DNA from 2 places in the Peribacillus sp. NPDC058002 genome. Region 1 is predicted to be linked to the other one. Evidence: riboswitches for the same ligand, from Rfam matches in the RefSeq annotation. Region 1 holds a riboswitch; the other holds the start of a gene.
The links. Region 1 has a riboswitch for lysine ahead of ACFVSH_RS04895 (aspartate kinase). Riboswitches for the same ligand answer to the same signal wherever they lie in the genome.
Positions count from the first base shown of each region.

Region 2: linked by a shared signal. The riboswitch ahead of ACFVSH_RS00015 (amino acid permease) and the one ahead of ACFVSH_RS04895 (aspartate kinase) in region 1 are both predicted to bind lysine.

Region 1 covers NZ_JBHVQU010000013.1:36,798-52,982, forward strand. The annotation lists gene ACFVSH_RS04810 (hypothetical protein) at 1-16, opposite strand, end outside; gene ACFVSH_RS04815 (GIY-YIG nuclease family protein) at 346-702, opposite strand; gene ACFVSH_RS04820 (DUF2087 domain-containing protein) at 721-1,479, opposite strand; gene ACFVSH_RS04825 (hypothetical protein) at 1,692-1,892, opposite strand; tRNA gene ACFVSH_RS04830 (tRNA-Arg) at 2,085-2,158, opposite strand; gene ACFVSH_RS04835 (metallophosphoesterase) at 2,331-2,843, opposite strand; gene ACFVSH_RS04840 (XTP/dITP diphosphatase) at 2,846-3,457, opposite strand; gene ACFVSH_RS04845 (hypothetical protein) at 3,426-3,635, opposite strand; gene ACFVSH_RS04850 (GerMN domain-containing protein) at 4,463-5,542, opposite strand; gene racE (glutamate racemase) at 5,846-6,649, opposite strand; gene ACFVSH_RS04860 (MarR family winged helix-turn-helix transcriptional regulator) at 6,660-7,103, opposite strand; gene ACFVSH_RS04865 (helix-turn-helix domain-containing protein) at 7,326-7,550, opposite strand; gene ACFVSH_RS04870 (acyl-CoA thioesterase) at 7,657-8,136, opposite strand; gene sdhB (succinate dehydrogenase iron-sulfur subunit) at 8,406-9,179, opposite strand; gene sdhA (succinate dehydrogenase flavoprotein subunit) at 9,197-10,948, opposite strand; gene ACFVSH_RS04885 (succinate dehydrogenase cytochrome b558 subunit) at 11,019-11,627, opposite strand; gene ACFVSH_RS04890 (YslB family protein) at 12,012-12,482, shown strand; gene ACFVSH_RS04895 (aspartate kinase) at 12,545-13,777, opposite strand; lysine riboswitch at 13,866-14,042, opposite strand; gene uvrC (excinuclease ABC subunit UvrC) at 14,104-15,876, opposite strand; gene trxA (thioredoxin) at 15,979-16,185, opposite strand, start outside.
Region 2 covers NZ_JBHVQU010000001.1:565-9,786, reverse strand. The annotation lists gene ACFVSH_RS00040 (YhcN/YlaJ family sporulation lipoprotein) at 1-296, shown strand, start outside; gene ACFVSH_RS00035 (spore germination protein) at 457-1,968, shown strand; gene ACFVSH_RS00030 (GerAB/ArcD/ProY family transporter) at 1,992-3,092, shown strand; gene ACFVSH_RS00025 (Ger(x)C family spore germination protein) at 3,089-4,171, shown strand; gene ACFVSH_RS00020 (glycoside hydrolase family 13 protein) at 4,257-5,936, shown strand; gene ACFVSH_RS00015 (amino acid permease) at 5,976-7,427, opposite strand; lysine riboswitch at 7,523-7,708, opposite strand; gene ACFVSH_RS00010 (LacI family DNA-binding transcriptional regulator) at 7,964-8,926, opposite strand.

The DNA of each region.
Region 1 (16,185 bases):
ATCCTATTTTTTTCATTCGCAACTCCTAAAATTAATTATTTAGTGAAGGTCCCCCACGGGTTTCCCCTTATTTTAAAAAGTTCCCTCATTACTAGCTTAAACCATTTAAAAACTAACAACAAGTGAGATCCCTTAATATCTTCACGCAAAAAAGGAGCCATAAATGACTCCCTGTTTGAACACGCCCAAATTCAGCCGTTTTTATTATCCTTATCCATGTATTCTTTTATTTTTTTCTTCCCACCCAGACCCGAAGTTCCTTTGTGCAAGTTTAGTAATTCGTGTAAAAGGACAACAATCACAGGAGCCGGGAATCATTCAGAATCTCTAAAGGCTGCATACAAGTCAGTTGGATTTCATTCTATTGTATCCCCGTTCTTCGTATGGCTGTATTTTTTCAAGCCACTCTTCTTCAAGTTTTTTCAATTCCCGTTTAGCATCAAAAAAACCTGTTTCTTTCGGTTTCATTACCTGCAGTACCTCAAAAGAAAAAGCCTCTTTCCCATATTCGTTCCACTCACCTTGCAGCACTTTATTCGTGTTTGTTCCGACTTCCAATTCAAATTGTTTCCCCTTCAACGTCTTTAAATTCCTGGTGCTTCCGATAAAGACTTTATTATTTACCTTATTTCTTATTTGGTATACACCTGCTTCTACTTTCGTTTCTTTATATAATTGCTTCAATTCTTTTTTACGATCCATATTTCATGCCTCCAGTCATCATTTCTTCAGCCAATATTGGCTTCCATCAGGCTTTCTATCCAAGAATCCATATTCTATTAAATATCTTCTCAATAGAACATGATCAGGATAAACGGCACCCAATATTTGATTGATTTCTTTTTCTTCGTATTTCCGCTCTTTTTCAAAACGGTTCATAATAATTTCTTGGAGAATGATCAGCCTTTGTTTTTCCTTTGGCGGGAAAGACTTTAATGCATCCTGACTGCCTTTAGGGAAGTATTTTTTCAGTACAGTCACCTTTTCATCCTCGGTAACGTTATAACGATCATCGACCATCCTTGCTTTTTGATGAAGCGGGATAAATGCCGGCGCATGTTCATCTTTATCTTTCAAAAGTTCCATCAGGGCTAAAAACAACTTAGCCTGACGCTCTTTCTCCTTCAACACAAAGCGATGGTTCCGAATGGTGGAAGGACTCCCAATCCCCATTTCCTCCTGAACCTCAGCATCATTCTTCCCTTGGTAAAAAAGGCGAAGAAGGCGATTTTGATGGTCCGTGAGACCTGTAAGTTTTTTATCGAGATCAATCAAGTAATCGAAAACGGAGCGGTGTGCATGTTCAATATGAATTCCCATATACCTCTTCGCTTCATAAAGAACTCCATCTTCCGGGTATACGATCCCCTTTTCAATTGCATTTCCGCACAGCAAACAAATATATTTATTCTCACCTTCTATATACCCTTGTTTAAGCTCATCCTGAGTCGCGCTCCAAAATATTTCAGCGTCCTTCATAAAACAAACACTTCCCTATAAAGTTTATAATATAATAAACATAATATTAATTTGTTTGCTTTTTGTCAATGTTTTTCCTGATTTTTTTATAATTCCAGCAACCGTGAAATCATAAAAAAATACATTGATTGGAAATAGAAAAAAGGCACCCGATCATGGATGCCTTTTTCTATGGAGCATAGTATTTGTCCTTCGTCAGAGCTCATTAAGTATTAGCTAGGCACAAACTTAAGTATTCCTTCCAGATAAACACCTTGTTCTTTACGTGTGCATTCCCTCAACTTGATTCTTCCTTCTTTTTCTAACTCCTTGGCTAATTGGACCACTTCAGTTCCATCTTCGGTTATTTCGACTGAGAAAAAATTGCCCCGAGTGGAAGTTTGAATGAACTTGAATAATCTATCTTTATTCATTTAAACATCTCCTTATTTATAACAAATTCGACATAAAAGGATCATCCACCTGCGATAAATATGAAATAAAAAACTTCTTATCGTTATACGAACATTATAAAAGGATGCGAATCGAAATTACCCTCGTTATTTTATACAGCCAAAAAAGTAAAAAAAGCCAAAACCTTGGAAGGTTTTGGCTTTTTTAGTTAGTGTCCCAGGAGAGATTCGAACTCCCGACCGACGCCTTAGAAGGGCGTTGCTCTATCCAGCTGAGCTACTGAGACGTTTATGATATGAGTTGCGGTAAAACTTATGTAATACCTTAACTGTTCCCTTAGGACACTTCTTATTATATTAGGATATCAAAAGAAAGTCAACGGTTTTTCAAAAAAAGTTTTTTCTTTTTTTATGAACCAGGAAGCGGGGAAAAACGCTTCCTGTTCATTATACATGAAGTCATTCCATTTGATAAGCATTTCTTAGTCCCTCAACGATTTTTCCTTCAAGGTCATAAAAGATGATTTCAAGTTGGTCATTTCCGATATCCAAAATGGCATAGGTTTTCTCTTTTCGTCCTCGCGGCTGCCTAATGCTTCCCGGGTTGATGAAGAGCTTGCCGTCAATCAATTCTGAGCCTGCAGCATGGGAATGGCCAAAGCAAATAATATCCGCCCCTGTCTCTTCACTTTTATATGAAAGGTTCATCAAGGTCATTTTTATATTATAGAGGTGTCCATGCGTAAGGAAGAAACGTTTGCCTGCGATACTCTCCACAATATCATTCGGATATGTTGAATCATAGTCACAATTCCCACGAACGGCTAAGAATTCCGACATGTGAGGGTCATTTCTATCCAACTCTGAATCACCGCAATGGATCATGGCAGCAACCTCTTGTTTATGACGGTCGGCAATCATGCTGATTTCATGAGTTAAGCCATGACTGTCACTCATTATTAGCACTTTCATCGTCATATTCCTTCTTCCCTTTTTAGAAATAGATCAAGTTTTTCATCTAGAGCCCTCAATGCGTTGGCACGGTGGCTGATTTTGTTTTTTTCCCCTTTTGTCAATTCGGCGTTTGTTTTGCCCTGTTCCTCAACAAAAAAGATTGGATCATAACCGAATCCATTTGTTCCAGAAGGATGTTCTGTAATCAAGCCTTCCATCGTTCCTGATACCGTAATCGTTTCCTGGTTGGGTGACGCAAGTGCCAATGCGCAATAAAATCTCGCCGTTCTATCCTCTTTTGGTACGCCTTTCAGCTCCCGGAGGACTTTTTCCGTGTTTGCTACATCACTCTTGGACTCTCCAGCATAGCGCGCAGAATATACGCCAGGACGGCCCTCCAATGCATCTACAATCAATCCGGAGTCATCAGCAATGACAAAGTGGCCCAGCTGATGGGCAATGGCCTCTGCCTTCAGGATCGCGTTTTCTTCAAAAGTCGTGCCAGTTTCCTCAACATCCGGAGCACCCGGTACATCGAGAAGTGTTTTGACTTCATATCCTTTTGCAGAGAATAAGCTTTCGAACTCATTGGCTTTCCCTTTATTTTTCGTTGCAATGATTACTGTCTTCATTTTTCATTTCACCCTTTTTTATTTTATCGGCATGAAGCTTTTGGCGGCTAAGAAAGAATCCGCTGTAACTCGTTATATGTAAAAGCCACTTCTTCTCCAGTGCCAAACGGAAGAATTCAGCGCTCCCTTTCACGATAAAAAAGGCCGCTGCATCATCCAGATAACTTAAGTCTAACACAACTCCCTCATCTGCAATAAGCCGAAACTTGTAATCTAACGTTTGTAATTTTCACTATTATGGATATTAACTTTTATGTTATTTATTGAAGTCTTATCAAAGGAATTAATAATTTTATTATCCCACTTATTCACATGGTATCTGTATGCCTTTTCACTGATGTTAAAAAGGTCTGTATTGATTCCCCCCTGTCTCCAATGTCTTCAAAATATCTTCCTTAACTTTTATTTCTACCTTTTTTCGATTTTTTCCATATCATTGTTATCTATACTGCTCTAACTTCTAAATCATATAAAGGTTTCTTTTCCTGTTCCAACACGATGATTTTTGCAGTGGGGTCCATGATTTTTTAACACTTAAAGGTGTAGACCATTTTTTAGAAAAGCGTTTATATCTTCTTTATCTAGTTTTTTATAAATATAAAAAATAAATAGGGTCCAAACGATACAGGGAACAACACTCATTATGCCAAGCATCGCGTTGAGATGCGGTCAAGATATTGGGAAGGAGCAGTACATGTACCGTGAATCCTGTATTCATAATGATTAAAACATACATGTGTACAGCCTGAATTACCTTTAGATCCAGAATATCCCCCCATTTATCGCATTATTAAAAGTAATTTCCCCTTTTAAAAATTTATTTATGTAAAAACTTTCTCACGATACGGGAAATTGCCTGACAGGGGTATTAGTTCTCATCTAAAGCAATAATTAAGTTTTATACGACAGGGGCTCTAAAAGGGTGGTAATTCAATTCTGGAGGCAAAAAAATAAGAGACAGCTTCAGGCTGCCTCATTGCGCTATTTCTAATATTATTCCGTTCTTTAAAAACTGCCAGTGTTGACTTTCTCTGGACGTACCACCGGTTCGGATAATTTCTTTCCTTCTTCATTAAGAACATCAGCGCTGCCCTGCACTTGTACTTCAACGCTTTCAATTCCTTTCTGTTCCGTTAAAGAAAGAACCAAGGCATCAAGGACTTCTTGTGATACCTTTTTCTCTTTAAAGCTTCCAAGGATATTTTCATTAAAGTTGAGGCTGACCTTACCTTCTGCCACTTTAGGCTCGTCAAGTAAAGCTACATCACTCATGAACCCTGTTTGCAGGCTGGAACCCGAAGGACTCTTCGTTAATTCCTTAATGACGGCTGTTACATTATCAGACACCGTTTCACTGATCCTGCGCGTCACCGGAACATAATAAGTGTACTCCTCGTCACCGCCTACATAATAAACGGTCAGTGCTTTTGTATTGGAAATGTCGACTACGTCACTCGTATCGATATTGATTCCTGACGACCTTGAGATATTTTCATCTATCGGTGTGCCATTGACCGGCATTTCGGAAATATCTTCCCCATTGATTCTCATTTGGATTTTATCGACCGAGTCGAATTGTGTCAGGGTCCATGTAATGGCTTGAAGGATTTTAAGTTCATCCTCTTTCTGATAGTTTTTGAACTCCGGCGAAAAGTCCGCCACAGCCACTCCGTCTTTAATGTTCACGCTTATTTGGGTATCGGCAGGAATGACGGCCCTGAACCCATTTGGAAGTTTATCCGTGACTGGCCCGTTACTGACAAGGTAATCAAGGGCCTGTTTAGCTACAGCCTCCGATTTAGGAAGTTCCAATGTCTGTGGAACCACATACCCGCTTTTATCAATTAAATATAACTCCGTCTTCACCGTTTTCGATTCAACAGCGCCTTCTTCTCCATCAGCCGCTGGCTTTTCCTCACCATTCGTTTCTTTTTCTTTCAATGAAGATTCATCCTCGACTAATGTAACATCCTTTGGTGGATCAATTTCCTTTTTCTCTTCACCGCCAAATAATCCGCAGCCCGAGAGCCAAAAAGAAGATGCCAGAATGGTCACAACCATTGTTACTTTTGATTTATTGGACATAAAATCACTCCTAGGACAGTTTGTACTCCTATTTATACGAGCCCTGGGGGAAAATAGACCAATTATTTTTCTCTCTGAAATGGAGCTGGGCAACTTGCCCGTACTGCTGCATTTTTGTCAGCTTCATTGGGATTTCAGGAAATCCTGATTGGAACACCCGAATCCCCTTTCCCTTTTTATCCCTTAAATTAAAGCCCATCTAGGCTTCATCTTCTCTAGCGATATATCCATCCTGGCTTGCAGCTATTTACATAACAATATATTTTTGCCCCTTCCGAAAAAAAAGACTTCCAAATGGAAGTCTTATAAGTGATCAATTTTAATTGTTTCGATGTCATTGACATGAATACCGAGCCAGCTCGACGCGATGGAACCAAACATATCTCTTGAACCAGTCGTGTAAAAGCGATGAACTGGACGGAGCTTGCTTTTATTGATTAATTTATAGTAATCCAAAATGACACTTGCCTCACGGGCCGTCTCTTCACCAGAGGAAATGACTTGCACTTCGTCCCCCATATAGGAAGAGATTACAGGCCCCAGCAGTGGATAATGGGTACAGCCAAGGATCAATGTGTCTATCTTCGTTTTCTTTAACGGGTTCAAGGTTTGTGCCACGACCCTATTGACGATACCCCCTTGAAACTCCCCGCTTTCCACGATCGGGACAAATTTCGGGCATGCTAAACTATCTACTTTCACATCGAAATTGATGGAAGCAAGCGCGTCGTCATAAGCTTTGCTTTTTACCGTGCCTTCCGTACCAATTACGCCAATATTCAAGGACTCAGAAACTTTCAATGCCGCCCTTGCCCCTGGATGAATGACACCCAACACAGGAATCGGAAGTATTGCCCTGATCTCGTCCAATACAGCTGCAGTCGCCGTATTGCAAGCGATGATCAGCATTTTTATATCCTTCTTCATCAAGAACCTCGTCATCTGCCATGTGAAGGTCTGGACATCTTTTTTAGTCCTCGGCCCATAAGGGCATCTTGCTGTATCACCTAAGTAAATTATATTTTCATTTGGAAGCTGACGCATGACTTCTTTAGCTACTGTCAAGCCGCCTACCCCTGAATCAATGATGCCTATCGGTTGTTTCAAAAAACTCGCCTCATTTTTCTTTCATTTCTAGATGTAGTTTTGCTAGAATCCCTTTGAGGGACCTGATGTCAGATTCGTTAAAATTGACTAACACGCCACTCAAGTACTGCTGCCGTTTATTAATTACTTCTTCGATAATCCGTTCACCTTCTTCAAGAAGGTGAATTCGAACCACACGCCGGTCCTTTTCATCCCTGACACGCTGAACAAGCTGATGTTTCTCCATGCGGTCAATCAGATCCGTCGTTGTGCTGAAGGCGAGAAACATCTTCGTGGACAATTCGCCAATCGTCATATCGCCTGATTCAAAAAGCCATTGCAAAGCCACGAATTGAGGAATGGTAATTTTATAATCATGGAGAATTTCTCTTCCCCTTTGTTTAAGCCACGTCGATACATAGCGCAATTCCCTCTCGATATCGGCTACATATGCCGCCTGCTTCTCTTCATCCATATACACAGCTCCCCACTTCATGAAACTTATCATACTACCATTTTGGATGAAAGTGAAATGATTTTCAAGATTGATTGCCTGGAAGCATTATGAAACCCCATACATAAAAATAAGCAGCATCCAAAGAAGTCAAAACAACCAGGTTGCTTTGCCCTTCCTTATATGCTGCCAATAAACGGGAGAGAAATTATTTTTAAGGCTTACGTATTAAGAGTTAACACATTAAAGCTTAAGTTCTCCCATACGAAGGAGTTCTATGACTGCCTGCGAACGTCCTTTAACTCCAAGCTTCTGCATCGCATTCGAAATATGGTTTCGAACTGTTTTTTCGCTAATAAACAATTCACCTGCGATTTCTTTTGTTGTTTTGTCTTGTACTAGTAACTCAAATACTTCTTTTTCTCTTTTGGTGAGTAGTGGCTTATGAGTGAATTCGTTCTCCTTCAAGTAATGTTACCCTCCTTGCCTTCACCAGCATAAAACCCGGAGTGGGTGTCTATTTAGTCAAGATATAGTATGTCGGCTGGGGCAATGGAGTGACTCTTTTACTTGTCTAAATGGAAATATTTTTAGGATTGTTCAGCTCTGTATGCCACATCGATCGTTTCATCTCTTCCGTCCAAGGTACGGGCTTTCCGGTGTCCTTTGAGACTTGCACAATCGTCCCCCTGCCCGTTAAACAAATTGAGCCATCTTGTTTGGCCCCCATATAATGTAAGTCCACTGAAGAATTTCCGATATGGTCAGCTTTCACATGGATTGTCAACTGATCATTGAAAAACACCTGCTTCAGGTAATCACACTGTAAATTTGCAACAACCGGCATCTCACCGCATTCAGCCGAGGCCCAATCCTTCATGAACCCCATACTGTTGAAATACTCAATCCGAGCTTCCTCAAAATAAGTAAAAGGAATCGTGTTATTCAAGTGCCCAAACATATCAGTTTCCGAAAAGCGGACCTTAATCTCATGTTTAAAAGAAAAATCATTGATCCACTCCGTTATATTATCGATATATGATATTCTGCCCAACTTGTGCACACCCTTTCTGAATTGAATGACTATTCACTCATTTTATAAGAAAACAACGATAATGAAAAGGATTTTCTATTGAAGCAGGTTAATTTTATCAAGCTCACTTCATTAATCAAATCCTTCACCGTTGGCTTGGGCCGCAATTACACTTTAATTCCAGTTATCGATCGTTTATATTTTGCAATCGATTCCCAACCAAGTCAACGTGCGTAAAACAATAAAAAAAGAACCCATATCATAAGATACAGGTTCTTTCATGTTACTTATTAAACTTCATCACTGCCGAAGAAGTTACGGAATTGTTGGATCGTAGTATCACGGTTCAACGCGGCAATTGAAGTCGTCAATGGAATGCCTTTCGGACAAGACTGCACACAGTTTTGCGAGTTACCGCAGTTTGCAAGCCCTCCATCACCCATGATCGTATTTAAACGTTCAGCTTTGTTCATTGCACCTGTTGGATGTGCATTGAATAAACGAACTTGGGATAATGGTTGTGGCCCAATGAAGTCTGAATTGCTGTTTACGTTCGGACAAGCTTCCAAACAAACACCGCAAGTCATACATTTAGATAATTCGTAAGCCCATTGGCGTTTCTTTTCTGGCATACGAGGTCCTGGTCCAAGATTGTAAGTTCCATCGATAGGAATCCATGCTTTTACCTTTTTCAATGAGTCGAACATACGGCTGCGATCGACTTGCAGGTCACGAACAACAGGGAATGTACGCATTGGAGCTAGACGAACTGGCTGCTCCAATTGATCGATAAGAGCTGTACATGATTGTCTTGGTTTACCATTGATAACCATTGAACAAGCACCACATACCTCTTCAAGACAGTTCATGTCCCATGCGATTGCTGTAGTGTGCTTGCCTTGTACAGTTACTGGATTACGACGAATTTCCATTAGAGCGGAAATTACGTTCATATTCGGGCGGTACGCTAATTCGAATTCCTCATCATAAGGAGCTGAATCCGGTGTATCTTGACGAGTGATTATAAAACGGACTGTTTTAGTCTCAGATTTAGTTTCAACCATTTTTTTGCTCCCCCTCTTTAGTGTTTCGTTGTGTAGTCACGTTTACGCGGTGCGATAAGTGATACATCAATATCTTCGTAATGGAATTCAGGTGCTTGATTTAAGCCTTTGAATGTCGCCATTGTAGTTTTCATGAATTTATAATCATTACGTTCTGGGAAATCAGGTTTGTAATGAGCTCCGCGGCTTTCGTCACGGTTTAAAGCACCAATTGTGATTACACGAGCTAATTGCATCATGTTTTGAAGCTGTCTAGTGAAGGCAGCTCCTTGGTTGCTCCATTTTGCCGTGTCGTTGATGTTAATTTTCTTGTAACGTTCCATCAGCTCAAGAATCTTGTTATCCGTTTCTTTCAGCTTGTCATTGTAACGAACTACAGTAACATGCTGTGTCATCCACTCACCAAGTTCTTTGTGTAGAATATACGCGTTTTCATTACCATCAAGAGACATGACTTCATTCCATTTCTCCTGTTCTTGTTTTTCGTACCCTTCATACAATGAAGAAGGAATGGATTCTGAAGTTTTATCAAGGCCTTCAATATATTTAACGGCATTCGGTCCAGCGACTGAACCACCGTAGATTGCAGAAAGAAGTGAGTTCGCACCAAGACGGTTACCGCCATGTTGTGAGTAATCACACTCACCTGCAGCGAATAAACCTTTGATGTTAGTCATTTGGTCATAATCCACCCAAAGTCCGCCCATAGAATAGTGAACGGCAGGGAAAATTTTCATTGGAACTTTACGAGGATCTTCACCCATGAATTTCTCGTAAATTTCAATGATTCCGCCAAGTTTGATATCAAGTTCTTTAGGGTCTTTATGAGAAAGATCCAGGTAAACCATGTTTTCTCCGTTAATACCAAGCTTCATGTTCATACATACGTCGAAGATTTCACGTGTAGCGATATCACGAGGTACAAGGTTACCATAAGCAGGATATTTTTCTTCAAGGAAATACCAAGGTTTTCCGTCTTTATATGTCCAGATACGTCCACCTTCACCACGAGCGGATTCACTCATTAGACGAAGCTTATCATCTCCAGGGATTGCTGTCGGGTGAATTTGAATGAACTCACCATTTGCATAATTTACACCTTGTTGATAAACGATGGATGCTGCTGATCCTGTATTGATCATTGAGTTAGTTGATTTACCGAAAATGATTCCAGGGCCGCCGCTCGCCATGATGACTGCGTCGCCAGGGAATGATTTGATTTCCATTGAAGTCAGGTTTTGAGCTACGATACCGCGTGCTGTTTGCTCATCATCGATAACAGCTCCAAGGAATTCCCAGCCTTCATATTTCGTTACAAGGCCTTCAACTTCATAACGGCGAACCTGCTCGTCCAATGCGTAAAGTAATTGCTGACCAGTTGTTGCACCAGCGAATGCTGTACGGCTATGTTGAGTACCACCGAAACGACGGAAATCAAGAAGACCTTCCGGAGTACGGTTGAACATTACACCCATACGGTCAAACATGTGGATGATCGATGGTGCTGCTTCGCACATCGCTTTAACCGGCGGTTGGTTAGCCAAGAAATCTCCGCCATAAACTGTATCGTCGAAGTGGATGTATGGAGAATCCCCTTCACCTTTTGTATTTACTGCCCCGTTAATTCCGCCTTGGGCACAAACTGAGTGAGAGCGTTTAACAGGCACTAAAGAAAATAAATCAACCTGTTGTCCCAGCTCTGCTGCTTTGATCGTAGCCATTAATCCAGCTAGACCTCCACCAACGATAACTATTTTACCTTTACCCAATTCTGTCACTCCCTTATTTCCATTAGCCAAGCTATGTTTTTCCTAATACTTATAAATGAACTCTATCTTCTTATACGAAAGCGAAAATTGCACTAACTCCGATATAAGAAAGAAGAACGAAAACGATCAATGTAAAGTATGTCATGATTCTTTGCGATCTTGGTGAAACTGTCAGACCCCAGCTCACTGCAAATGACCATAATCCATTAGCAAAGTGGAAAATTGCTGAGATAATACCGACAATATAGAACCCGATCATGAATGGATTAGAGAAAATTTCCGCCATCATATCGAAATCAACTGTTGCCCCTAGAGCTGCTTGGACTCTAGTTTCCCAAATGTGCCAAACAAGGAAGATCAAAGTTATGATTCCAGTCAAGCGTTGCAGCATGAACATCCAGTTACGGAAGAAGCTAAATCTCCCCAAATTGTTTTTTGCTGTAAAGGCAATATAAATTCCGTATACAGCATGGAAAAGGATTGGTAGATAGATGACGACCCATTCAACCAAAAGCTTTACGGGCGTAAATTCAATCAAATGAACTGCCCCATTAAAAGTCTCTTCTCCTTTTGTTGCCATAAAGTTTACCGATAAATGAAAAATTAGGAATAGACCAATTGGAATTACTCCTAGAAGTGAATGAAGCCTGCGATTCCCAAACTCACGATTCTTTGCCACTAAGTGCCCCCCCTTAATTTGTGAAAAATCATGCAAAGATAATCTGGTGGCTACCTTTTATCTCCGCGTGAAAATATAGTATAGAGTCAAAAAAACTCCTCTATACTTCCTTTACAATTATGTGACATGTCCATTTTACTCCTGACTTCAATGTGCGTCAAGAAAACGGATACAAGAAATCTCTTTTTCAGAATAGATTTTATTGGATTAAATTGTCAATTTTTAATCTATCAAGTATATATTTTGGAGAAATTACAAATTAATCTATTAATATCCCGCTATAATTTCTCATTTTTTTCCATTTGCTATTTAAATAAATAAAAAACAGTATAATTTGAAAAAGAAATACGTTTATAATAGATTTACAGAAAGAGGCGATAAATTATGAAAAAAAATATTGCTGCTGCGATAGAAGAAGAGATTCAAACTGAAGAAATTCAAGCTGAGGAATTCAAAGTTCCAGCTTTCGGGTACGAATTAATCAGAGAAGTTCTATTGAACGATGTTCTCGGAAAAGACTCTAATCAAATCCTCTATTGGGCAGGTAAACAATTAGCAAGAAAATTCCCGTTGAATGGCGATCAGGAAGTTATTGAATTTTTCCAAAGCGCCGGATGGGGCAATCTTGAAATCATGAAGTATACGAAACACGAGATGGAATTATCCCTGACGGGTGAAATAATCAGCCGCCGCTTGGACTTACACCCTGATTGTCACTTCCAGCTTGAAGCCGGTTTCCTTGCCGAGCAGTTTTCACTGCAAAAAAAATTCCTCAGCGAATCAACGGAAGAAATCAAACGCCGCGCAAAAAAAGTGATATTCACCATCCAATGGGATCCCAGAGATCCAATCTAATTAGCCCTTAAAACAGACTTACCCTTTTTACCGGAAGTCTGTTTTTTATTGGACTCCTGCACTTAAGCTAGCACATTTGCATGCTGACCAAGTTTAAATGCTTCATGAAGGGATTCAACCGCCTTCACCATTTCCTTTTCATTGACGACAGTCGAAACTTTAATTTCCGATGTGCTGACCATTTTCACCTGGATGCCTGTATTGGCCATCACTTCAAACATCTCGGCAGCCACACCGGGGTTGGATACCATACCAGAACCGACGATGGACACTTTGGCCAACCCGCTCTCCGTTTCGACCCGGTCGAATCCCAATCGTTCTTTATTATTTTCCAGCACGATCAAGGCCGCTTCCGTATCTCCACTTTTTGTGGAAAAAGATAGATTGGTCGTATCCTCGGCTGTCATGCTTTGAATGATGATGTCCACATTGATCCGGTTTTTCGCAAGTGTCGTGAAGATTGTGGATAATGCACCAAGTGATTGGGGCAAACCATAAATTGTGACCCTCGTAATACTGTCTTCAAAAGCAATGCCGCGTACAATTAAGTTTTCTTCCATAGTTGCTTCCTCCTCAATGATCGTTCCTGATTCTCTCTCCATGCTTGAACGGACTTCAAGCGGAATTTGATAATTTTTTGCATATTCGACAGCCCTTGGATGGAGGACGCCCGCCCCTAGGTTGGCAAGTTCCAGCATTTCATCGTAAGAAATGGATTGGAGTTTTCGCGCGCCTTTTATGTAGCGTGGATCCGTTGTGAAAACACCTGTTACATCCGTATAAATATCGCATCTATCCGCATTCAGAGCTGCAGCGATGGCAACCGCCGTCGTATCTGAACCGCCTCGCCCCAATGTAGTGATTTCCCCATTTACATCGTTCCCCTGGAAACCGGCCACGACCACTATTTTCTTCTGTTGAAGCTGAGCTTGGATCCTTGAAGCATCAATGTTTAAAATCCGGGCATTCCCATGAACGGATTCCGTTTGCATGCCAGCCTGCCAGCCAGTATACGAAATGGCTTCATGCCCTTCTTCAATCAATGCCATCGTTAACAGGGAAATCGTTACCTGTTCCCCAGTGGTCAATAGCATATCCATTTCCCTTTTGCTCGGGGTTCCGGAAATATCACGGGCCATGGAAACCAATTGGTCCGTTGTTTTCCCCATGGCTGAAACAACGACGACTACCTCATTTCCATTCTCCGCTTCCTCGATTACCCGATTGGCAACATTTTTGATTTTTTCTACGCTACCGACGGATGTTCCGCCGAATTTTTGAACGATTAATGCCATCCTCATGCACCCTCTCTACTTTTTAGGCAATAAAAAAAGCAATGAGAAATATCTCATTGCTGTGATCACATATCCAATACTGTAAACACAGTGAGATAGCTCTCCAGGGTATAAACCCTGACAATCCGCCATTTATTAAATGTCGGACCAGGAAAACAAGGTATGAGTCTTGTCTTCCTTCGGCGTCATCCCCTTTCAAAACCTTTCATGGAAGCTCATACTTCTCCAGGTCTTTACTCTTGAATTCCGCACCTCTATCAGCACTTTTAAGTTGTCTAGTTAAAAATTCCTTTTAATCATAGCATAGTGATTTATCGGTAGCAAGATTATTCTTGTAATTTTCTAACGATTCCCTCGGCTACCCCTTTTGGCATTCCAGCTTCCATGATTTCCTCGACTGTTGCCTCTTTGATCTTCTTCAATGATCCAAAATGCCTTAATAATTGCTTCCTTCGTTTTTCCCCGACTCCTGGAATATCATCAAGCTGGGAGTGAACCGCATTTTTCCCGCGTAGCTGGCGATGAAAAGTAATCGCGAACCGATGCACTTCATCCTGAATTCTTTGCAATAGGTAAAATTCCTGGCTCCGAGAATCAAGAGGTACGATTTCAAGAGGATTTCCGATCATCAATTGAGATGTCCTATGCTTTTCATCCTTAATGAGACCTGAAAGCGGAATCTCAAGGCCCAATTCATTCTCCAGAATATCCCGTACGGCTTCGACATGTCCCTTTCCGCCATCAATGATGATCAAGTCCGGTAGCGGCAGCCCTTCTTTCAATACTCGTGAATACCTTCTTCTGATCACTTCACGCATCGATTCATAATCATCAGGTCCCTGGACTGTTTTGATTTTATATTTTCGGTACTCTCTTTTTTCCGGCTTCCCATCAATGAACACGACTAAAGCGGAAACAGGGTCACTTCCCTGGATATTGGAGTTATCGAAAGCTTCAATTCGATGCGGGGTGTAGATGCCCAGTTGGTTCCCGAGGTTTTCCACCGCATTGATCGTTCTTTCTTCATCCCTTTCAATCAAAGAGAATTTTTCCTGAAGGGCGATGGAGGCATTTTTATTCGCCAATTTAAGCATGTCTTTTTTCGCCCCCCTTTTGGGGTGAATCGTTTTGACCCCAAGCAGCCCTTCGGCCATTTCGGCATCCACTGATTCAGGGAGCAAGATTTCCTTTGGTTTAAAATGGTTCGTAATCTCGTAAAACTGTCCCAGGAATGTAAGTAGTTCCTGTTCGGGTTCATCATAGACCGGAAAAAGTGAAACATCCCTTTCTATTAATTTACCCTGCCGGACAAAAAATACCTGAACACACATCCACCCTTTATCATAGGCAAAGCCAAATACATCCCTGTCGACGAAATCGGTCGTCATCATTTTTTGCTTCTCCATCGTAATATCAATGTGGGCAATCTTGTCACGGAACTCCTTGGCCCTCTCGAAATCGAGCTCTTCAGATGCCACTAGCATTTTTTCAGTCAGTTCTTTTTTTATTTCAGTATGACCGCCGTTCAAGAACCGGTTGATATCATCCACCATTTTTTTATATTCCTGTTCCTCTACTTCATATACACATGGGGCCAGGCACTGGCCAAGATGATAATAGAGACAAACGCGATCTGGTAAAGTATTGCATTTTCTTAGGGGATAGATGCGGTCGAGCAATTTTTTCGTTTCGTTAGCTGCAAATGCATTCGGATAAGGACCGAAATATTTCCCTTTGTCTTTTTTGACTTTTCGCGTAATGATTAGACGCGGGTGGCGTTCCGCAGTCAGCTTGATGAAAGGATACGTCTTATCATCCTTTAGCATGACATTATATTTTGGGTCATGTTTTTTGATTAAGTTCAGCTCTAAAATAAGAGCCTCGATATTGGAAGAGGTGACGATGTATTCGAAATCCTCAATCTCATTCACGAGCCGAAATGTTTTTCCATCATGAGATCCCGTAAAATAAGATCGGACACGATTTTTCAACACCTTCGCTTTGCCTACATATATGATCGTTCCCTGACGATCCTTCATTAAATAACAACCAGGTTGATCGGGAAGAAGGGCAAGTTTATTCTTTATTTGTTGATTCATGATTCAGCCTCCTGTTCTCCCATTTTTACAATCATTATATATCAAGATAGCGAAAAAAGCTTCAAGTCCGCAGACTTGAAGCTTTTTTTAGCTAACTTACTATTACGCGTGTTTTGCAATAAGTTCAGCAAGTGCTTCTTTAGGTTGGAAACCAACAACCTTATCAACCACTTCACCGTCTTTAAGGACGATTAATGTCGGGATGCTCATTACACCGAATTTTCCTGCTGTTTCTTGGTTTTCATCTACATCCACTTTTACGATTTTTGCTGTATCGCCAATTTCAGTATCAAGTTCTTGAAGAACTGG
Region 2 (9,222 bases), on a different contig from region 1:
AAGCCTTGAAGGAAGTAAGTAACGCAAGTGTCATCGTTACTGAAAATAATGCCTATGTAGGGGCAGTATTGAAAGACGGCGGGGATAAGGATATCTCAAATGACCTTAAAGATAGGATTGCTGATGCAGTAAGGGGAGCAGATCCATCCGTGGACCAAGTCTATGTGTCGACAAACCCGGACTTTGTTCAAAGGATAAAAGGGTATGCGAATGATATTCAGAATGGAAAACCCGTTGCAGGATTCGCTGATGAGTTCCGTGATCTAGTAACACGCATTTTTCCAAGTCCAAGGTAATTGGTATTCAGTAAAAGAATTAAAACGTAAAGGCTTATCCGGTGGATTCCGGATAGGTCTTTTCCAATTTTAAAGATATCGGCGGATCATGACTAACTTTAAATAGGGTGGTTACAATAATCGAATGAACGAAAAACTTTAAGATGGAAATGGGGGTGGGATGGTGAGGTTTTTTAAGGGCGGGAGGAAAATGGATGCAGCATCCTTTCAGGTTACTTCCAAGGATTTTCAGGAACTCCTTAAAAAGTTTAAAGCATCTAATGATTTTCTTACCTTCCAATTCCCGAATGATGATGGCTACACTATTTCCTACTTCAATTCACTGGTTAGTGTACAACAGCTTCATGAACAAGTATTGGCTGTCATGTCGAATCAACCAAAGAAGGATCTTAAGCAATTAAAAGGTGATATTCCGATTGAAGATATGAAATTGACGGCTGATCTAAAAGACATTCAAAGGTTGGTTTTGGCAGGAACAATCATGGTTCAATACAAGCAAGATGATGAAATGTGTTTGTTGATTCCATGTGTTCATAGTGTGAAAAGGCAAATTTCCACACCAGAGTCGGAGTATACGGTCGTTGGGTCCAAGGAGGCATTTGTTGAATCGCTTGATTCGAATTTGAATCTGATTCGTAACCGGTTGCCCACTCCTGATTTGCAGTCCAAGGAATTAAGGGTCGGCAGCATCTCGCAAACAAGGTTAGCGGTACTCTACATAGATGGGGTAGTAAATCAACAGATCGTTAATACAGTCATACAGAGGATAGATGATATAGATTATGATACGATCGTCGATATTTCGTTTGTAAGCCAGATGATCACGGATAATCGAAATTCGATGTTTCCGCAACTGATTGATACGGAGCGGCCTGATCATCTGGCCAGTGTTTTATCGGAAGGGAAAATCGGAATCATGCTGGACGGATCTCCACATGCATTAGTTGGTCCAAACACCATCATTTCGTTCTTTTCATCATTTGAAGATTATTTTCAAATTTGGAATCTCGGCACCTCATTCCGTTTGATTCGGCTTTTCGCAGTGCTGTTTTCCGTTTTATCTTCACCTCTGTATGTTGCCGTTTTAACCTATCATTATCAAGTGATTCCAACGGATTTGCTGCCAATCTTAATTTCATCCAGGGGAGTGATCCCGTTTCCTCCGATCTTGGAAGCCATCTTGCTGGAAGGGACAATTGAATTGCTGAGGGAAGCAGCGGTCAGGCTGCCTGCTAAAGTTGGTTCCACCATTGGTATTGTTGGCGGTATAGTCATCGGTACAGCCGCTGTGGAAGCTGGATTTGTCAGTAATGTCTTACTGATGCTTGTCGCCTTGGCTGCCTTGGCTTCATTTACGGTGCCGATTTACCAAATCAGTAATACCATCCGCCTTATCCGCTTTCCTTTTCTAATTGCAGCCCAGTTATACGGTTTGTTTGGAATGGCTTTATGCAGTGCATTCATTTTAAGCCATTTATTGAAATTGACTTCGCTTGGCAGCCCTTATTTAGACCCGCTTTACCCATTAAGAATTCATGACTTTAAAGACAGTCTCATTCGTCTCCCTTTTTCAAAGCAGAAAAAACGCCCGCAATTTCTGCGGACGGAAAATCCACTAAGGATAAGGAAGGAGACGGAAGAGCGAAACTCCCATAGTGATATTGATGAATAAGGTGTAGAAAGCGGTGAGAAGGTATGGAAGTCAAACCAAATGAAACTAAACTAATATCTCCATTTTTTGTTTTTTTCCTCATGCCCGGCATGCAGATTGGGGTAGGGATATTGGGGTTTGAACGGGTCATAGCGAAAGAGGCTGGTCAAGACGCATGGTTATCTGTACTCATATCAGGGTTGATCGTAAATGTTCTGCTTTGGATGTGTTTCAAGCTTTTAGGCAGGGGTCCCCAAACCCTTGATTTGGTCGCCATCCACAAGGATTTGTTCGGTAAATGGGTCGGAAGTGCTTTCAATGTTTTATTCATCCTCTACTTTATAATGATTTCCGTCATTCTTATCAGGACTTATTTAGAAGTCATTCAGGTTTGGATGTTCCCTGGTGTCAATATCCTGATGCTAATAACCATCATTCTTATTCTCGTCTATAGTTTTGTGGAGGGAGGGTTCAGGGTCATCACCGGTTTTTGCATAATCGGGCTTATTATCGGATCGCCATTATTCCTTTTGAATTATTTCCCATTGAAGTACGCCCACTTTGAAAATTTGGGTCCTTTTCTTGATCATTCCTTTTTGGAAATCATGAAGGCCTGTAAGAAAATGACCCTGAATTACCTTGGTTTTGAATTACTCCTTATTTATTACCCTTTCATTAAAGACCCCGAAAAATCTCAAAAGTGGGCCCATTTAGGGGCAGTGTTTACTATGGCGATATATTTAGTATCCATCATCGTTTCATTAGCCTACTATCATCAAGATCAACTGAAAGATGTAATATGGGCAACCTTGACGTTATGGAAAATTGTTGACCTTCCATTCATTGAAAGGTTCGAATACATAGGGATTTCCGTTTGGCTGTTCATGGTGCTGCCGAATGTTTGCATAGGGGTTTGGGCAGCGAGCAGGGCAGCAAAAAGAGTATTTGGACTAAGGCAAAGAAAGATGTTGATCTTCATTCTGCTGATCATTTTAGTTTCCTGCACTTTCATGGATAACCGCTATAGAATCGATAAGTTTAACACGATAAGTTCGGAAATTGGTTTTTATATCGTTTATTTGTATCTTCCTCTCTTATTCATATGGCAGTCGATTGTCTATAAAGTCAGGGGGCATAAATCGTGAAAATCCGACTTATCTTGATAATATTGGCAGGTTTCTTGATGACGTCCTGCGGCGTGGAAAAACAAATATTAGAAGATATTTTAATTGCTGAAGTCGTAGGTTATGATGATGCCGAAAGCAAAAAAATCAAAGCTACGGTCGTTGTCAGCGTGCCTCAGCATGGGGAGCAAGCAAATCTAGGTAAAGAAGTATATGAAGCGGTCTCCCATGATATAAAGGCAACCCGCCAGCAGAAAAATGCAAAAACGCCATTCCCGATTGTCGGTGGTAGACTGACGGTCATTCTCTATGGTGAAAAATTGGCAGGAAATGGATTGAATGATTATGTCGATACATATAGGCGTGACCCCATGGTGGGAAGGAACTTGTATTTAGCGATCGTTCATGGCAAAGCGGAGGATGTAGTTAAAATGGAGCCGAAGTTGATTAAAACTCCAGGGGTTCAAGCGAAAGAGCTGATCGAACAGAATATAAAGACTAATTTGCCTAATGTGGATCTTCACAGGTATTTATATGCATGTCATGGTAAAGGAATCGACCCGGTCTTGCCCTTATTGGAAACGGCAGGGGATCAAATACGGGTAAAAGGGATCGCCTTGTTTAAAAAGGATCGTTATATTGGCAAATATATTCCTTATGAGGACGGATTTTTATTTAAAGTCCTTACTGAAAACTTTAAGATGGGGAGTTATGAAATTAAGTGGAAGGAAAATGTTTTTACAGATATCAATAACGTGGAGTCACGTGTCCATTATCATATTTCGGATGCAAATCAAGACCCCAAGGTCAGGATTGAAGTGAAATTAAAAGCGAGTCTGCTGGAGGTCCAAGGCTATGACTTGGGCAAAGCGGTCGACCTGAATAAAATAGAGGCCAGGGCCGAGCATGTCATTGGAAAAAAATTAAATGAGATGGTAACCATGCTTCAGGAGAACAATATCGATCCGATTGCAATCGGTAATCATGCTAAAAGTAAAACAAGAAATTTCAATCAGGAACATTGGGAGAAGGCATATCCTTATATTCCAATCGAGGTAGATCTGGATATTGAAATGATTCAAACGGGAATAGCTGAATAAAAGGAGAATATTCTGAAGTTTTTCCCTTTATAATAGGGGTATTGGTGTAATGATCATATCAATGCGGCCAAAGAGGGGGAAAGACATGGACAAAGCATGGTGGAAAGAGGCAGTTGTGTATCAAGTGTATCCAAGGAGTTTTATGGATAGTGATGGAGATGGGATAGGGGATATAAACGGGATTTTGATGAAACTCGATTATTTACAAGAGCTGGGCGTGAACGTGATATGGCTATCCCCTGTTTATCAATCTCCCAATGATGACAATGGGTACGATATCAGTGATTATAAATCGATCATGACTGAATTCGGGACCATGGCTGATTTCGATAGGTTGTTGAAGGCGGTTCATGAACGTGGAATGAAGATCATGATGGACCTGGTGATCAACCATTCTTCTGATGAACATCCGTGGTTCAAGGAATCCCGATCCTCAAAAGATAATCCGAAGCGAGATTATTATATTTGGAAACCTGGAAAGAATGGAAAAGAACCGAATAATTGGGAGTCCATTTTTAAAGGTTCAGCATGGGGATATGATGAAGGGACCGATGAATATTATTTACATTTATTCAGCAGGAAACAACCGGATTTAAACTGGGAGAATCCTAAGCTCCGTGAAGAGATCTATAGCATCATGACTTGGTGGCTGGATAAGGGTGTCGATGGCTTTCGGATGGATGTCATCAATTTCCTTTCAAAAGATCAAAGCTATTCAGATGGATCCGTTCATCATGGGAAACAGTATGGCGATGGAAGCCCCTTTTTCTTGAACGGCCCGCGCATACATGAGTTTTTGCAGGAAATCAATCAACGGGCACTTTCTGGACATGACGTGATCACGGTTGGGGAGATGCCAGGCGTCACACCGGAGGAGGCGCAATTGTTCACAGGTAAAGATCGTGGTGAGCTACATATGGTCTTTCAATTCGAACATATGGATTTGGGGAGCGGGCCGGCAGGGAAATGGAGTAATGACAAGTGGAAGCTTACCGATTTAAAGCGAATTCTCTCCAAGTGGCAGACTGGTTTGGAGGGGGATGGCTGGAACAGTTTATACTGGAACAACCATGATCAGCCCCGGATTGTCTCAAGGTTTGGTGATGATGGAAAGTATCGGATTGAAAGCGCAAAGATGCTTGCAGCTTGCCTTCATATGCTTCAAGGGACACCCTATATATATCAAGGGGAAGAGCTGGGCATGACCAATGTTGCATTTGAGGGCATCGATGATTACCGGGATATCGAAACATTGAATTCATATGAAGAACTCGTCGATTCGCATGGCTGGTCAAAAGAGAGGATGATGTCAGCCATCCACGCCCGAAGCAGGGATAATGCGAGGACACCGATTCAGTGGAATGACTCCCGGAACGCAGGATTCACGAAAGGGACGCCTTGGATTAAGGTTAATCCCAATTTTCCAGAGATTAATGCAGAAAAAGCCTATAATGATCCGAATTCCATTTTTCATTTTTATAAAAAACTTATCCAATTACGAAAGAAACATGAAATCGTCGTTTATGGCCGTTTTGAACTGCTATGGCCGGATGATGAACGAATATTTGCCTACACGAGATCGTTTGAAGAAGAAAAGCTGCTGGTGCTATGTAACTTTAAAGAAGAGGAGGCCTCCTATACTTTGCCTGAAGAACTGCATGCATATTCAGCCACAAGGCTGATAGGCAATTATGATCAGGAAGAAGAAGGAATCTCCAGCAAACCTCTGCGTCCATATGAATGCCGTGTTTATCATTTGAAATGAAAAAAGGACCTGTTCTCCATAGAACAGGTCCTTTGCGCATTATTTTGATTTAAGGTCACATTCCTTCAGGGGAATGATTTTCGTTTTATGCTTGATTTTATAGCCGAGCCATAGGGCGAAAAATAAAACTAAGCCAATGTAGGAAACAAACATTGAATTCCAGTCGATCCCATTGCTGCTGAAAGCTTGATAGCCTTGTCCGATGATAATGATAAGGCAAAGGACAAGTGCGAATATAGGCCCGAATGGGAAGCCTTTTGCCCGGAATGGTAAAGCATTCATATCAAGGCCTTGAGCTGCGTAAGCTTTGCGGAACCGATAATGGGCAATCGCGATCCCGACCCAGGTGACGAATCCTGCCATGCCTGAAGCGTTCAATAACCAGATATAAACGACGCCGTCACCGAAAAATGAAGCTAAGAATGCAACGCAGCCTACTAAAGAAGTCACGATAAGTGCATTCACGGGTACTCCTCTTTTATCTAACTTGCCTAGGAATTTCGGTGCTTTCCCATCACGTGCCAAGTCCCATAGCATACGGGTTGAAGCGTACATGCCAGAGTTACCGGCAGAGAGTACGGATGATAGAATGATCGCGTTCATGATGGATGCAGCAAATGCAAGGCCTGCCCGTTCGAATACAAGCGTGAATGGACTTACGGCAACATCTTCACTCAATAATCGTGAATCGGTAAACGGAATGATCATGCCAATTACAAAAATGGCAAGGATATAGAATAAGATGATGCGCCAGAAAACGGATCTGATCGCTTTTGGGATATTTTTTTCTGGATCCTCACTTTCACCAGCAGTCACTCCAAGCAATTCCGTTCCTTGGAATGAAAAGCCGGCAGCCATGAATACGCCCAGGATCGTAAAGAACCCACCGTTAAAGGGACCTTCACCCATTGTGAAATTTGAAAATCCAATTGGGTCTTTCCCACCCATGATCCCGAGAATGATCAGGACACCCGTGATCAAGAAAATGACGACTGTCACGACTTTGATCATGGCAAACCAGAATTCTGCCTCCCCGAAACCTTTTACTGACATATAATTGATAAGAAACATAGTGATTAATGCAATGGCACTCCAGATAATTGAAGGGCTATCCGGGAACCAGAACTTCATAATTAAGACAACGGCTGCCAATTCAGCGGCAATGGTGATTGCCCAGTTATACCAGTAGTTCCAACCAATCGCAAAACCGAAAGACGGATCGACGAATTTGGATGCATAGACACGGAATGAACCGGCCACTGGCATGAACGCTGCCATTTCTGCAAGACTTGTCATTAAGTAATAAACCATGATGCCGATGACTGCGTATGCCACCAAGGCACCGCCGGGACCGGCTGAATGAATGGCACCGCCACTTGCTAAAAATAAACCTGTTCCAATCGTTCCACCTAATGAAATCATCATTAAATGACGCGCTTTCAGGCTCCTTTTCAGTTCAGTAGGGCTTGATGCTGATTGTGAATTTGACAATTGATGTTACACTCCTTTTTATTGGAAGGGAACGAAAAATAAAAAACAGCAGTCGAAAAAGATCGACGGCTGTTTATAATAAACCCGTTTATCCTTCCGAAGATAGCTCCCCACGCTTTTTTGAAAAAGCGTGACAGTGGTGTTCCTGTTCGGTAACACCGCCAGCAAGAATATACATGGAATATACCCTTACTTCGGCAATTTATCCTTTCAAACGGAGTCTTGAATTTTCCAGAATCTCGTCCGTTTTACTTTTATAAGCTGCAGCCTCTAACTCATCGGTAAATGAGGAAGTATTCAATTTTCTAAAATCGTTGCGCCAGCTTGTAAGTGACGTCAGACGATAGTTCTCATGAAATTCATGCAATCGCTAATAGATTGCTAGTAATTGAGTAAACTTTACTATATCAAAATTATAAAATAATCTCATGAATATCGCAATGATTATTTTATGTGGTTATTTTTTCCTAGTTAATGAATGATGGCGGCAAGGAAGAATTCAAATGGCGATATACCAAAATAAAGCATGGAGATCATTAAACGGTCCTTCTTTTTATAAGGGCGTAGTCCAGTTTTACATGTTTGACCAGCTCAGGATTCTCAAATAGGTCCACCGCCATTTTCCCAATCCATTCCAACGGCAGGGAAATGGTCGTGATGTCGAGCATTTCACCCAGGCTATCATTATTGAAACCGAGAATGGCCACATCCTCCGGGACCCTTATACCTGATTTCTTAGCGGTAAGAATGAAGCCAGCCGCCGTGTCATCATTCGTGATGATGATGGCTTCAGGTTTATCCATCATCGAATTCCATTCCTGAAACAATTGTTCACCGTCTTTGATGTGATAACTGCCTTCAAACAGCCATTCCTTATTGTTTATCAGTTGATGTTTACTCATGATATCGGTAAAGGCCTTTGTACGATGGGAACTATTTCTGCTCTTTTTACGGCCGAGGCTGTATCCGATTTTCTTATATCCTTTAGCAATCACGTACTCAAGGGCACAGGAGAAAGCTGCATAATGATCAATGCTGATGGATGAGAATTCAGCCTGGGCCGTATCTTCACATAAAATGATCGGTCCGTATTTTTGATATTCCAAAAGGATTTTCATTTCCGAAATCCTTGAACAAACGATAATGCCATCGAGCTGCTTCATTTGCAGCATATTAAAAGCCTCGATTTCCTTCTCTCTGTCATAATTTGTTTGAAAGATGACGATATGACAGCCAATTGCATTAGCCTGTTTAGTGATTCCGTTAACGATTGCCCCGTAATATGGGTGATTGTTGAAGGGGATGATGATGCCGATAAGATTGGTTTTACCTTTTGAAAGATGAATGGCATTTATGTTTCTCGTATAATTCAAACGATCGATGGCCTCCAAGACGCTCTTTCTTTTATCTGGGCTTACATATGGATGATCATTCAATACACGGGACACTGTTGAGACAGATACACCGGCACATTGAGCTATTTCTTTAATATTTGTCATGGTATCACCGTTTTTTCTTTTTTTATATTGTACAGTATGAAACCCATTTCAGGGCAAGAGAACAGTGTGGGGCTGCTGAAGATTTCTTCAAATAAGGTCTTGTTCTGGTATGGGTTTCATCCTTTAAGATTGTTTTAAGTCTTAGAGGAGGAGGAGACCATGATGTTTCAAACCCTAATCACCCTTTTTGTGCTTTGCGGAATTGAATTGGGATTTGCGTACTTGGCAATTTCCTTGAAAAAATGAGTGGCAATGCACATGGAATGCGTAAAATCCCGCGTTTACTCGTGAATTTT